DNA from 2 places in the Pseudomonas sp. Marseille-Q0931 genome. Region 1 is predicted to be linked to the other one. Evidence: predicted binding sites of a transcription regulator. Region 1 holds the regulator's gene; the other holds the start of a gene.

Evidence for each region. The regulator sigma-54, encoded in region 1, starts transcription at its own class of promoters, with help from an activator protein. The targets are predictions, from matches to a motif close to ANTGGCATNNANNTTGCTNT.
Region 2: P3C50_RS05640 (CmpA/NrtA family ABC transporter substrate-binding protein) is a predicted target of sigma-54. The motif match lies at 2,199-2,218, and genes of this name have one in related genera.

The regions. Positions count from the first base shown of each region.
Region 1 is NZ_CALNWT010000012.1:5,144-9,555, forward strand. It holds gene P3C50_RS18035 (HPr family phosphocarrier protein) at 1-169, opposite strand, end outside; gene rapZ (RNase adapter RapZ) at 184-1,041, opposite strand; gene ptsN (PTS IIA-like nitrogen regulatory protein PtsN) at 1,043-1,507, opposite strand; gene raiA (ribosome hibernation-promoting factor, HPF/YfiA family) at 1,520-1,828, opposite strand; gene P3C50_RS18055 (RNA polymerase factor sigma-54) at 1,928-3,421, opposite strand; gene lptB (LPS export ABC transporter ATP-binding protein) at 3,597-4,322, opposite strand; gene lptA (lipopolysaccharide transport periplasmic protein LptA) at 4,322-4,412, opposite strand, start outside.
Region 2 is NZ_CALNWT010000001.1:1,158,252-1,162,663, forward strand. It holds gene P3C50_RS05620 (hypothetical protein) at 1-161, opposite strand, end outside; gene P3C50_RS05625 (crotonase/enoyl-CoA hydratase family protein) at 346-1,035, shown strand; gene P3C50_RS05630 (hypothetical protein) at 1,138-1,530, opposite strand; gene P3C50_RS05635 (transcriptional regulator) at 1,684-1,998, shown strand; gene P3C50_RS05640 (CmpA/NrtA family ABC transporter substrate-binding protein) at 2,360-3,643, shown strand; gene ntrB (nitrate ABC transporter permease) at 3,656-4,412, shown strand, end outside.

The sequences.
Region 1 (4,412 bases):
CCGCAGCCAGCATCATCACTGCCATGATGCTCTTGCCGTCCACCAGGCTTTCGGCGCTACGGCCGATTCGCACCTGGCAGGGGTAGGTGCTCGCCACGCCGACGAACTTCGCCGCGGCGCGGGCGTGCAGGCCGAGCTTGTTGATGATGGTGATTTCACGTGCGGGCATCGCGGCATGGCTCCTTAGCTGAGGTCGCGGTGGCGCACCTGGACGTTCTTCAGCGAGTCTTTGAGTGCCTGGCTCAGGCGGTTGGCCAGATACACCGAGCGGTGGTGACCACCGGTGCAACCAATGGCGATGGTGACGTACGCGCGGTTGCTGGCGGCGAAGCGCGGCAGCCATTTTTCCAGGTAGGCGAGAATGTCCTGATACATCTCCTCGACCTCCGGTTGCGCCGCCAGGTAGTCGACCACTGGTTGATCCAGGCCGGAATAGTCGCGCAGCTCAGGCTTCCAGTAAGGGTTGGGCAGGCAGCGTGCATCGAACACCAGATCGGCGTCGACCGGCATGCCACGCTTGAAACCGAAGGACTCGACGAGAAAGGCGGTGCCGGTCTGCGTCTGGCCGAGCAGGCGCAGCTTGAGCGTATCGCGCAGCTGATAGAGGTTCAGCCTCGTGGTATCGATCTTCAGATCGGCGCGATCGGTGATCGGTGCCAGCAGCTGACTTTCGTAGGCGATGGCCTCGGCCAGCGAGCGGTTGTCGTTGGTCAGCGGGTGGCGTCTGCGGGTTTCCGAGAAGCGTTTGAGCAGCGTCTCGTCTTCGGCGTCGAGGTAGAGCACGTCGCAGCGGATGTTGCGCTGGCGTACTTCTTCGAGCAGCTCCGGGAAGCGCTTGAGCTGGCTCAGCAGGTTGCGTGCATCGATGGAAACGGCCACCTGCGGCAGCAGCATATCGCTGTGTGGCAGGAAGCGCTCGGCGAGGTCGGGCAGCAGGCCGGCCGGCAGGTTGTCGATGCAATAGAAACCGTTGTCCTCAAGTACATCGAGGGCGGTGCTCTTGCCCGAGCCGGAGCGACCGCTGACGATGATCAGGCGCATGTCATTGACCGTTCTGAATGTCCACCACGACCTGATAGAGATCTTCGCCGCTGTTGGCCTGGCGCAGACGTTCGCGTACTTCCTGGCGATCGAGCATGCTGGCGATCTGGCGCAGCAGTTCGAGGTGCGCGTCGGTTGCCGCTTCCGGCACCAGCAGGACGAACAGCAGATCGACCGGCACGCCGTCGATGGCGTCGAAGTCGACCGCGGTGTCGAGGTGCAACACGGCGCTGATCGGTGCACTGCAGCCGGCCAGGCGGCAGTGGGGAATGGCAATGCCGTTGCCGAAGCCGGTGGAACCGAGCTTCTCGCGGGCGATAAGGCTTTCGAAGATGTCCTGGGCATCCAGGTCGGGCAGGTCGCGGGCAACCAGGTTGGCGATCTGTTCGAGCACGCGTTTCTTACTGCCGCCCGGCACGTTCACCAGGGAACGGCCGGGGGTCAGGATGTTTTCAAGTCGGATCATGGATGGGGAATGTTAGCGGGCCGTGGCGCCTTGCAGACGCTCGAGCTGCTTTTCCTTGTGCTTGATGAGTTGACGGTCGAGTTTGTCGGCCAACAGGTCGATGGCAGCGTACATGTCCTGATGTTCGGCATTGGCGACGACTTCGCCGCCGGCGACATGCAGGGTGGCTTCGATCTTCTGCTTGAGTTTCTCGACCTCCATGGTCACCTGAACGTTGGTGATCTTGTCGAAGTGGCGTTCCAGTCGGCCCAGTTTCTCGCCGATATAGTCACGCAGGGCGTCGGTCACATCCAGCTGATGTCCACTGATGTTGACTTGCATACCGCTTTCTCCTTGTTGCCTTGTGTAAGAGACGGGTCTGGTTCGACCCGCCGCCGGAACACTCTGGCCTGAAGACCCTGGGCCTTCAGTCGATCTGGCCTACATCAGTCGCTTGCGCTCACTGGAGGGCGCGATACCGAGGGACTCGCGATACTTGGCGACCGTCCGACGGGCGACTTGGATGCCTTGTGCCTCCAGTAAACCAGCGATCTTGCTGTCACTCAACGGCTTTTTCGCGTTTTCTGCCGCAACCAGTTTCTTGATGATCGCGCGGATCGCGGTGGACGAGCATTCGCCGCCTTCGGAGGTGCTGACGTGGCTGGAGAAGAAATATTTCAGCTCGTAAATGCCGCGCGGGGTGTGCATGAATTTCTGCGTGGTCACGCGCGAAATGGTCGACTCGTGCATGCCGACCGCTTCGGCGATGTCGTGCAGCACCAGAGGCTTCATCGCCTCGTCGCCGTAATCGAGAAAGCCGCGTTGGTGCTCGACGATCTGCGTGGCCACCTTCATCAGCGTCTCGTTGCGGCTCTGCAGGCTCTTGATGAACCAGCGCGCTTCCTGCAGCTGGTTGCGCATGAAGGTGTTGTCGGCGCTGGAGTCGGCGCGTTTGACGAAGCCGGCATACTGCGGGTTGACCCGCAGGCGCGGCATGGCTTCCTGGTTCAGCTCCACCAGCCAGCGGTCGTTGTGCTTGCGCACGATCACGTCCGGAACGACGTACTCCGGCTCGCTGGATTCGATCTGCGACCCCGGGCGCGGATTCAGGCGCTGGATCAGGTCGATGACCTGGCGCAGTTCGTCTTCCTTGAGCTTGGTGCGGCGCATCAGCTGGGCGTAATCGCGGCTGCCGAGCAACTCGAGATAATCGCTGACGACGCGCTGGGTCTCGTTCAGCCAGCTCGTATTGGCAGGCAGCTGGCGCAATTGCAGCAGCAGGCATTCGCGCAGGTCGCGGGCACCGATACCGGCCGGTTCGAACTGCTGGATGCGGTGCAGCACCACTTCCACTTCGTCCAGCTCGATATCCAGCTCTGGGTCGAAGGATTCGGTCACTTCCTCGAGGGTTTCCTCGAGATAACCATCGTTGTTGATACAGTCGATCAGGGTGGCGGCGATCAGCCGGTCCTTGTCCGACATGGGGGCCAGGTTCAGTTGCCAGAGCAGATGGCTCTGCAGGCTCTCGCCGGTGGAAGTGCGGGTGGTGAAGTCCCACTCGTCATCATCGTTGCTGGGCAGGCTGCTGGCGCTGGTCTGGTAGATGTCTTCCCAGGCGGTATCGACTGGCAACTCGTTGGGGATGCGGTCGCCCCATTCGCCATCCTCCAGGTTATCCACCGTCGGAGTGGTCTCCTGGTAGCTCTCTTCCTTGCTCGGGGCGGGAGCGGCGCTTTCGGCGCCATCAGCCATCGGGTCGCTGTTGTCGAAGTCGTCGCCATCTTCCTGGCGCTCGAGCATGGGATTGGATTCCAGCGCCTCCTGGATTTCCTGTTGCAGGTCCAGGGTCGACAGTTGGAGGAGGCGGATAGCCTGTTGCAGCTGCGGGGTCATCGTCAGCTGCTGGCCCATCTTGAGGACTAGCGATGGTTTCATTGCAGACCTTAATTTACTGGCGAGTTACGCCTTCCACATCAGGGCGCCGAAGCGCCGCCAGGAAGCAAATTATATGCCTGAATTTCTCGTTCTTGCCTAGGGGTTGCAATATTTCTGTAGCGAAATAGCGGCGATCTACAGGCAGTGTGAAGGCGCAGTATTTTCACGCAGCCTGCTACAGGCGGAACTCGTGGCCCAGATAAACTTCCTTCACCGTCTGGTTGGCGAGGATGGTCTCGGCGTCACCTTCGGCGATCAGTTGCCCATCATTGACGATGTAAGCGGTTTCGCAGATATCCAGGGTCTCGCGCACGTTGTGATCGGTGATCAGGATGCCGATGCCCTTGGTCTTGAGGTGATGGATGATCTGCTTGATGTCGCCCACCGAAATCGGGTCGACACCGGCGAAGGGTTCGTCGAGCAGGATGAACTTGGGATTGGTCGCCAGGGCGCGGGCGATCTCCACGCGGCGTCGCTCGCCACCGGACAGGCTCATGCCGAGGCTGTCGGCGATGTGGTGGATATGGAACTCCTGCAGCAGGCTGTCCAGTTCCGCCTGCCGCCCGGCGCGGTCCAGGTCCTTGCGCGTTTCCAGAATAGCCATGATGTTGTCGGCCACAGACAGTTTGCGGAAGATCGAGGCTTCCTGCGGCAGGTAGCCGATGCCGGCGCGCGCGCGGCCGTGCATGGGCTGGTGGCTGACGTCGTGGTCGTCGATCAGCACGCGGCCCTGATCGGCGCGCACCAGGCCAACGATCATGTAGAAGCAGGTGGTCTTGCCGGCGCCATTGGGGCCGAGCAGGCCGACGATCTGACCGCTTTCGATGCTCAGGCTGACGTCACGCACGACCTGGCGGCTCTTGTAGCTTTTCGCCAGGTGTTGGGCTTTGAGAATGGCCATTACTGTTGCTGATCCGCGGGTTTGTTCTTCGGCTGGATGACCATGTCGATGCGCGGGCGTGGCGTGCTGACGTTGCCGCCCGTGGCGCGA
Region 2 (4,412 bases), on a different contig from region 1:
TGGCCGAACAGCAGGAAACCCAGGGACATGAACAGCCCCGCACCGAACAGAAGCAGCACACCGGCGGGGCTGCGAAGGTAGAGCATTTCGCTGAGCGTGACCGAGCCCAGCAGTAGGCCGATCACTGCGAGGGTATAAAGGATGGAATTCAGGATGTTCATGGACAGCTCCTTCGCTTCGCCGCCACCTTAATAGCCAGGCTTCGCTGCCCGCCAATTGCCATCCGGCATCGCCACGATAGGCAAAACCGCTGACCCGCCAGTCAGTCACGGCGCTTTACCGGAGCGATTGGGCTGAGTACCTTCTGCCGACATTCAGCCTGCGGCTCCAACAAGGAAAACTGCCATGAGCGACCTGATCAGCTATCAACTCGAAGACGGCATCGCCACCCTCACCCTGAGCAATGGCAAGGTCAACGCCATCTCGCCTGACGTGATCGCTGCCTTCAATGCTGCGCTCGACCGCGCCGAGCAGGATCGCGCCATCGTCATCATCACCGGTCAGCAAGGCATTCTTTCCGGCGGCTACGACCTGAAAGTAATGACCTCCGGCCCGCAGAACGCGATCAACCTGGTCGCTGCAGGTTCCACCCTGGCGCGGCGCATGCTTGCCCACCCCTTCCCGATCATCGTCGCCTGCCCTGGCCATGCCGTGGCCAAGGGTGCCTTCATCCTGCTGTCGAGCGATTACCGCATCGGCGTCGAAGGCCCGTTCAGCATCGGCCTGAACGAAGTGCAGATCGGCATGACCATGCACCATGTCGGTATCGAGCTGGCCCGTGATCGCCTGCGCAAGTCGGCCTTCCACCGCTCTGTGATCAATGGCGAGATGTTCGACCCGGCTGGCGCCGTGGATGCCGGCTTCCTGGACAAGGTGGTGCCGGCCGAGCAACTGCTGGCCACCGCACAGGCTGCGGCGCAGCAGATGAAGAAGATCAACATGACGGCGCACAAGAACACCAAGTTGAAGGTGCGCAAGGCGCTACTGGAAACCCTCGATGCGGCCATCGAGACGGACAAGCAGCACCTGATGTAAGCACGCGACACATCGCGCCTAGAAAAAAGCGCCGCTTCCGTTGAGGTCGCGGCGCTTTTTAGTTTTTGGCCTGTTGCTCTGAGGGCGAAGGTTGCTGCGTGTTCAGCCGGAGTAGTCAAGCGCCGTCCAGGCCCTGCTCATACCCTGGGCCAGCACGCAGCCAGGCTTGCTCAATTGCTCATTGAAGGCTGTCGGCAGCAGCGTGGTTTCGCCCTCGGCAGCGCCATGACGCTCGGTAAGCCATTGCAGCCTGCCGCAATTGGGCGTCTCGATCACATAGCTGGCGGCGATATTGGAGTGGTGGCTGGGCAGGTGGATCACGTCGAGCACCACGCCCGCCTCTTCAACCCGCTGACCATCGGAGACCAGCACGGCCCAGGCCTGCTCGCCCTCGATCACCAGATAGGCACCGTTGGCCTGTGGTCGCTCAATCTGCGGTTGCGCGCAGCCACTCAACAGGGCCAGTAGCACAATCGTCATCAGCATGTGTTGCATTGCCAATACCCCCTTGCAAGGCGCCCACATCTGCATGGTGGGCGGGTCGTTGTCGCCTGAATGAGGCCACTATTACCCAATACTGTTTATTTGTACAGTATTTTTCGATTACCCTATTCGCAGGCAAATGACCGAGCACATAGGAGCGCCATCATGCTGGACGTACTGCAGCTGAAACACCGAGTGAACCGCATGCCGCTGGAGCGCGTTCGCGAGATGGTCGACGAGTTGCTGCTCGAAGGCATCGTCACCGAGAGCCGCACGCCCTTTAATCGTCAGCACTTCAATACCTGCTTCGCCGAGATCGAGGCGTTGTTGCAGCGCGCTGGCTATCACCGGCAGCTGGATGTGGTCGGTTATCAGGGGCTGGCCTACGCGCTGTTCGATCCGGCCCGCTGGGAAGCCGTCGAGGTGCTGCGCTGGTTGCGCGATTACGTCGAAGAAGCCCATGTACAGCCGGCCTCCTGAGCCGGCAGGGCGAACCAAAAACGCTCAGTGACGCACGGCCATGCACGGCATTGGCTCAACGGCAGGCCCGCAACATGGCGCCTGCGCAAAGCCGTTAAGGCTCCAATCGATCTCATCAAATAGCTGCAAACCATTGATTTATAACCTACAGCCTCTTATCCGCAGTTCCGTTCGTGTATCGCCGAGTATCGCGAGCGAAAGCTGGCAAGCCCCTTGCTAATGCCCTGTCAACATCCTGCGTAGCACGCCAACGGCGGCGGGCCGGGGATCACGGACAACGGCGTCCGTCAGGTCACCTCCTCTTAACGAGGTGGCCTGGCGTACGCCGTTTTTGTTTATGCGCCTGACAAGGATTAGACCCATGACCGATCGTGATTCGACCAAGCCCTTCGGCACCAGCCGCCGCAACTTCCTCAAGCAATCCATCGCCCTGGCCGGCGCCGTAGGCGGTATCGCCGCACTCGGCCTGTCCGCCCCCGCATCGCTACGCAGTGCGGCCTGGGCTGCCGGCTCCGACGCACCGGAGAAATCCGCGCTGACGGTCGGCTTCATTCCCCTGACCGATTGCGCATCGGTGGTAGTGGCAGCCACCCAGGGTTTCGGTGAGAAGTATGGCCTGACCATCAAGCCGAGCAAGGAGGCCTCCTGGGCCGGCGTGCGCGACAAGCTGGGCACCGGCGAGCTGGATGCCGCCCACGTGCTCTACGGCATGATGTACGGCGCCCAGCTCGGCCTCGCCGGCCCGCAGAAGGACATGGCGGTGCTGATGGGACTGAACCAGAACGGCCAGGCCATCACCCTGTCCAAGCAGCTGCGCGAAGCCGGGGTAACCAACGGCGCGCAACTGGCCGAGCACGTGAAGAAAGGCGGTAATCCGCTGACCTTCGCCCAGACTTTCCCCACCGGCACCCATGCCATGTGGCTGTACTACTGGCTCGGCAGCCTGGGCATCAACCCGATGAGCGACGTGAAGACCATCGTCGTACCGCCGCCGCAGATGGTCGCCAACATGCGCGTCGGCAACATGGACGGCTTCTGTGTTGGCGAGCCCTGGGGCGCGCGGGCGATCTTCGACAAGATCGGCTTTACCGCCACCACCACCCAGCAGATCTGGCCGGACCACCCGGAGAAGGTGCTCGGCACCACCCGCGCCTTCGTCGAGCAGTACCCCAATGCGGCGCGCGCGCTGATCATGGCGATTCTTGATGCCAGCCGCTTCATCGAGGCCAGCGAGGAGAACCGCAAGAGCACCGCCAAGCTGATTTCCGGCAAGGCTTACGTCAACGCGCCGGTGCAGGTGATCGAGCCGCGCTTCCTCGCCCAGTACGAGGACGGCCTCGGTAATAGCTGGAAGGACGAGCACGCCATGGCCTTCTGCAAGGACGGCAGTGTCAACTTCCCCTATCACTCCGACGGCATGTGGTTCCTGACCCAGTTCAAGCGCTGGGGCCTGCTCAAGGACGCGCCGGACTACGCCGCCGTGGCCGCGCAGATCAACCAGACCGCGCTGTACGCCGAAGCTGCTGGCGCGCTCAAGCTGGCGGTGCCGAGCAGCCCGCTGCGCAGCAGCACGCTGATCGACGGTGTGGTCTGGGACGGCAGCAACCCGGCCGCCTACGCCGACTCCTTCGCCATCAAAGCTTGACCGGAGGTGATCATGAACGCGCCCCTGAAAACGCCCCTTCCCACAGTCAGCAAACCGCGCCTTTCGCCTGCCGCCCTGCTGCCGAGCGCAACGACCCTCGGTCACCTGGCCAAGGCCGGTATCGCCCCGCTGCTGGGCATCCTCGCCTTCATCGGCTTCTGGTCGCTGCTGGCGCAATACAGCGAAGGTCTGCCGGGGCCGCTGAGCACCTGGCAGGCTGCCCTGGTGCTGTTCGCCGACCCGTTCTACGACAACGGCCCCAACGACATGGGCATCGGCTGGAACATCCTCAATTCGCTCGGTCGAGTCGGCATCGGCTTCGGTCTCGCTGCGCTGGTTGGCATTCCCCTGGGTTTCGCCATCGGCCGCTTCGCCTTTCTCGCCGGCATGCTGGCGCCCATCATCAGCCTGCTGCGTCCGGTCTCGCCACTGGCCTGGTTGCCGATCGGCCTGCTGGTGTTCGAGGCAGCGGGGCCGGCGTCGATCTGGGTGATCTTCATCAGTTCGATCTGGCCGATCATTCTCAACACCGCGGCGGGCGTTGCCAGCGTGCCGCAGGATTACCTGAATGTGGCCCGCGTGCTCAAGCTGTCGGAGTTCAAGGTGCTGACGCGCATCCTCTTCCCCGCCGTGCTACCGCACCTGATGACCGGCATCCGCCTGGCCATCGGCGTGGCCTGGCTGGTGATCGTCGCCGCGGAGATGCTCACCGGCGGCATCGGCCTGGGCTTCTGGGTGTGGGATGAGTGGAACAACCTCAACGTCGAGC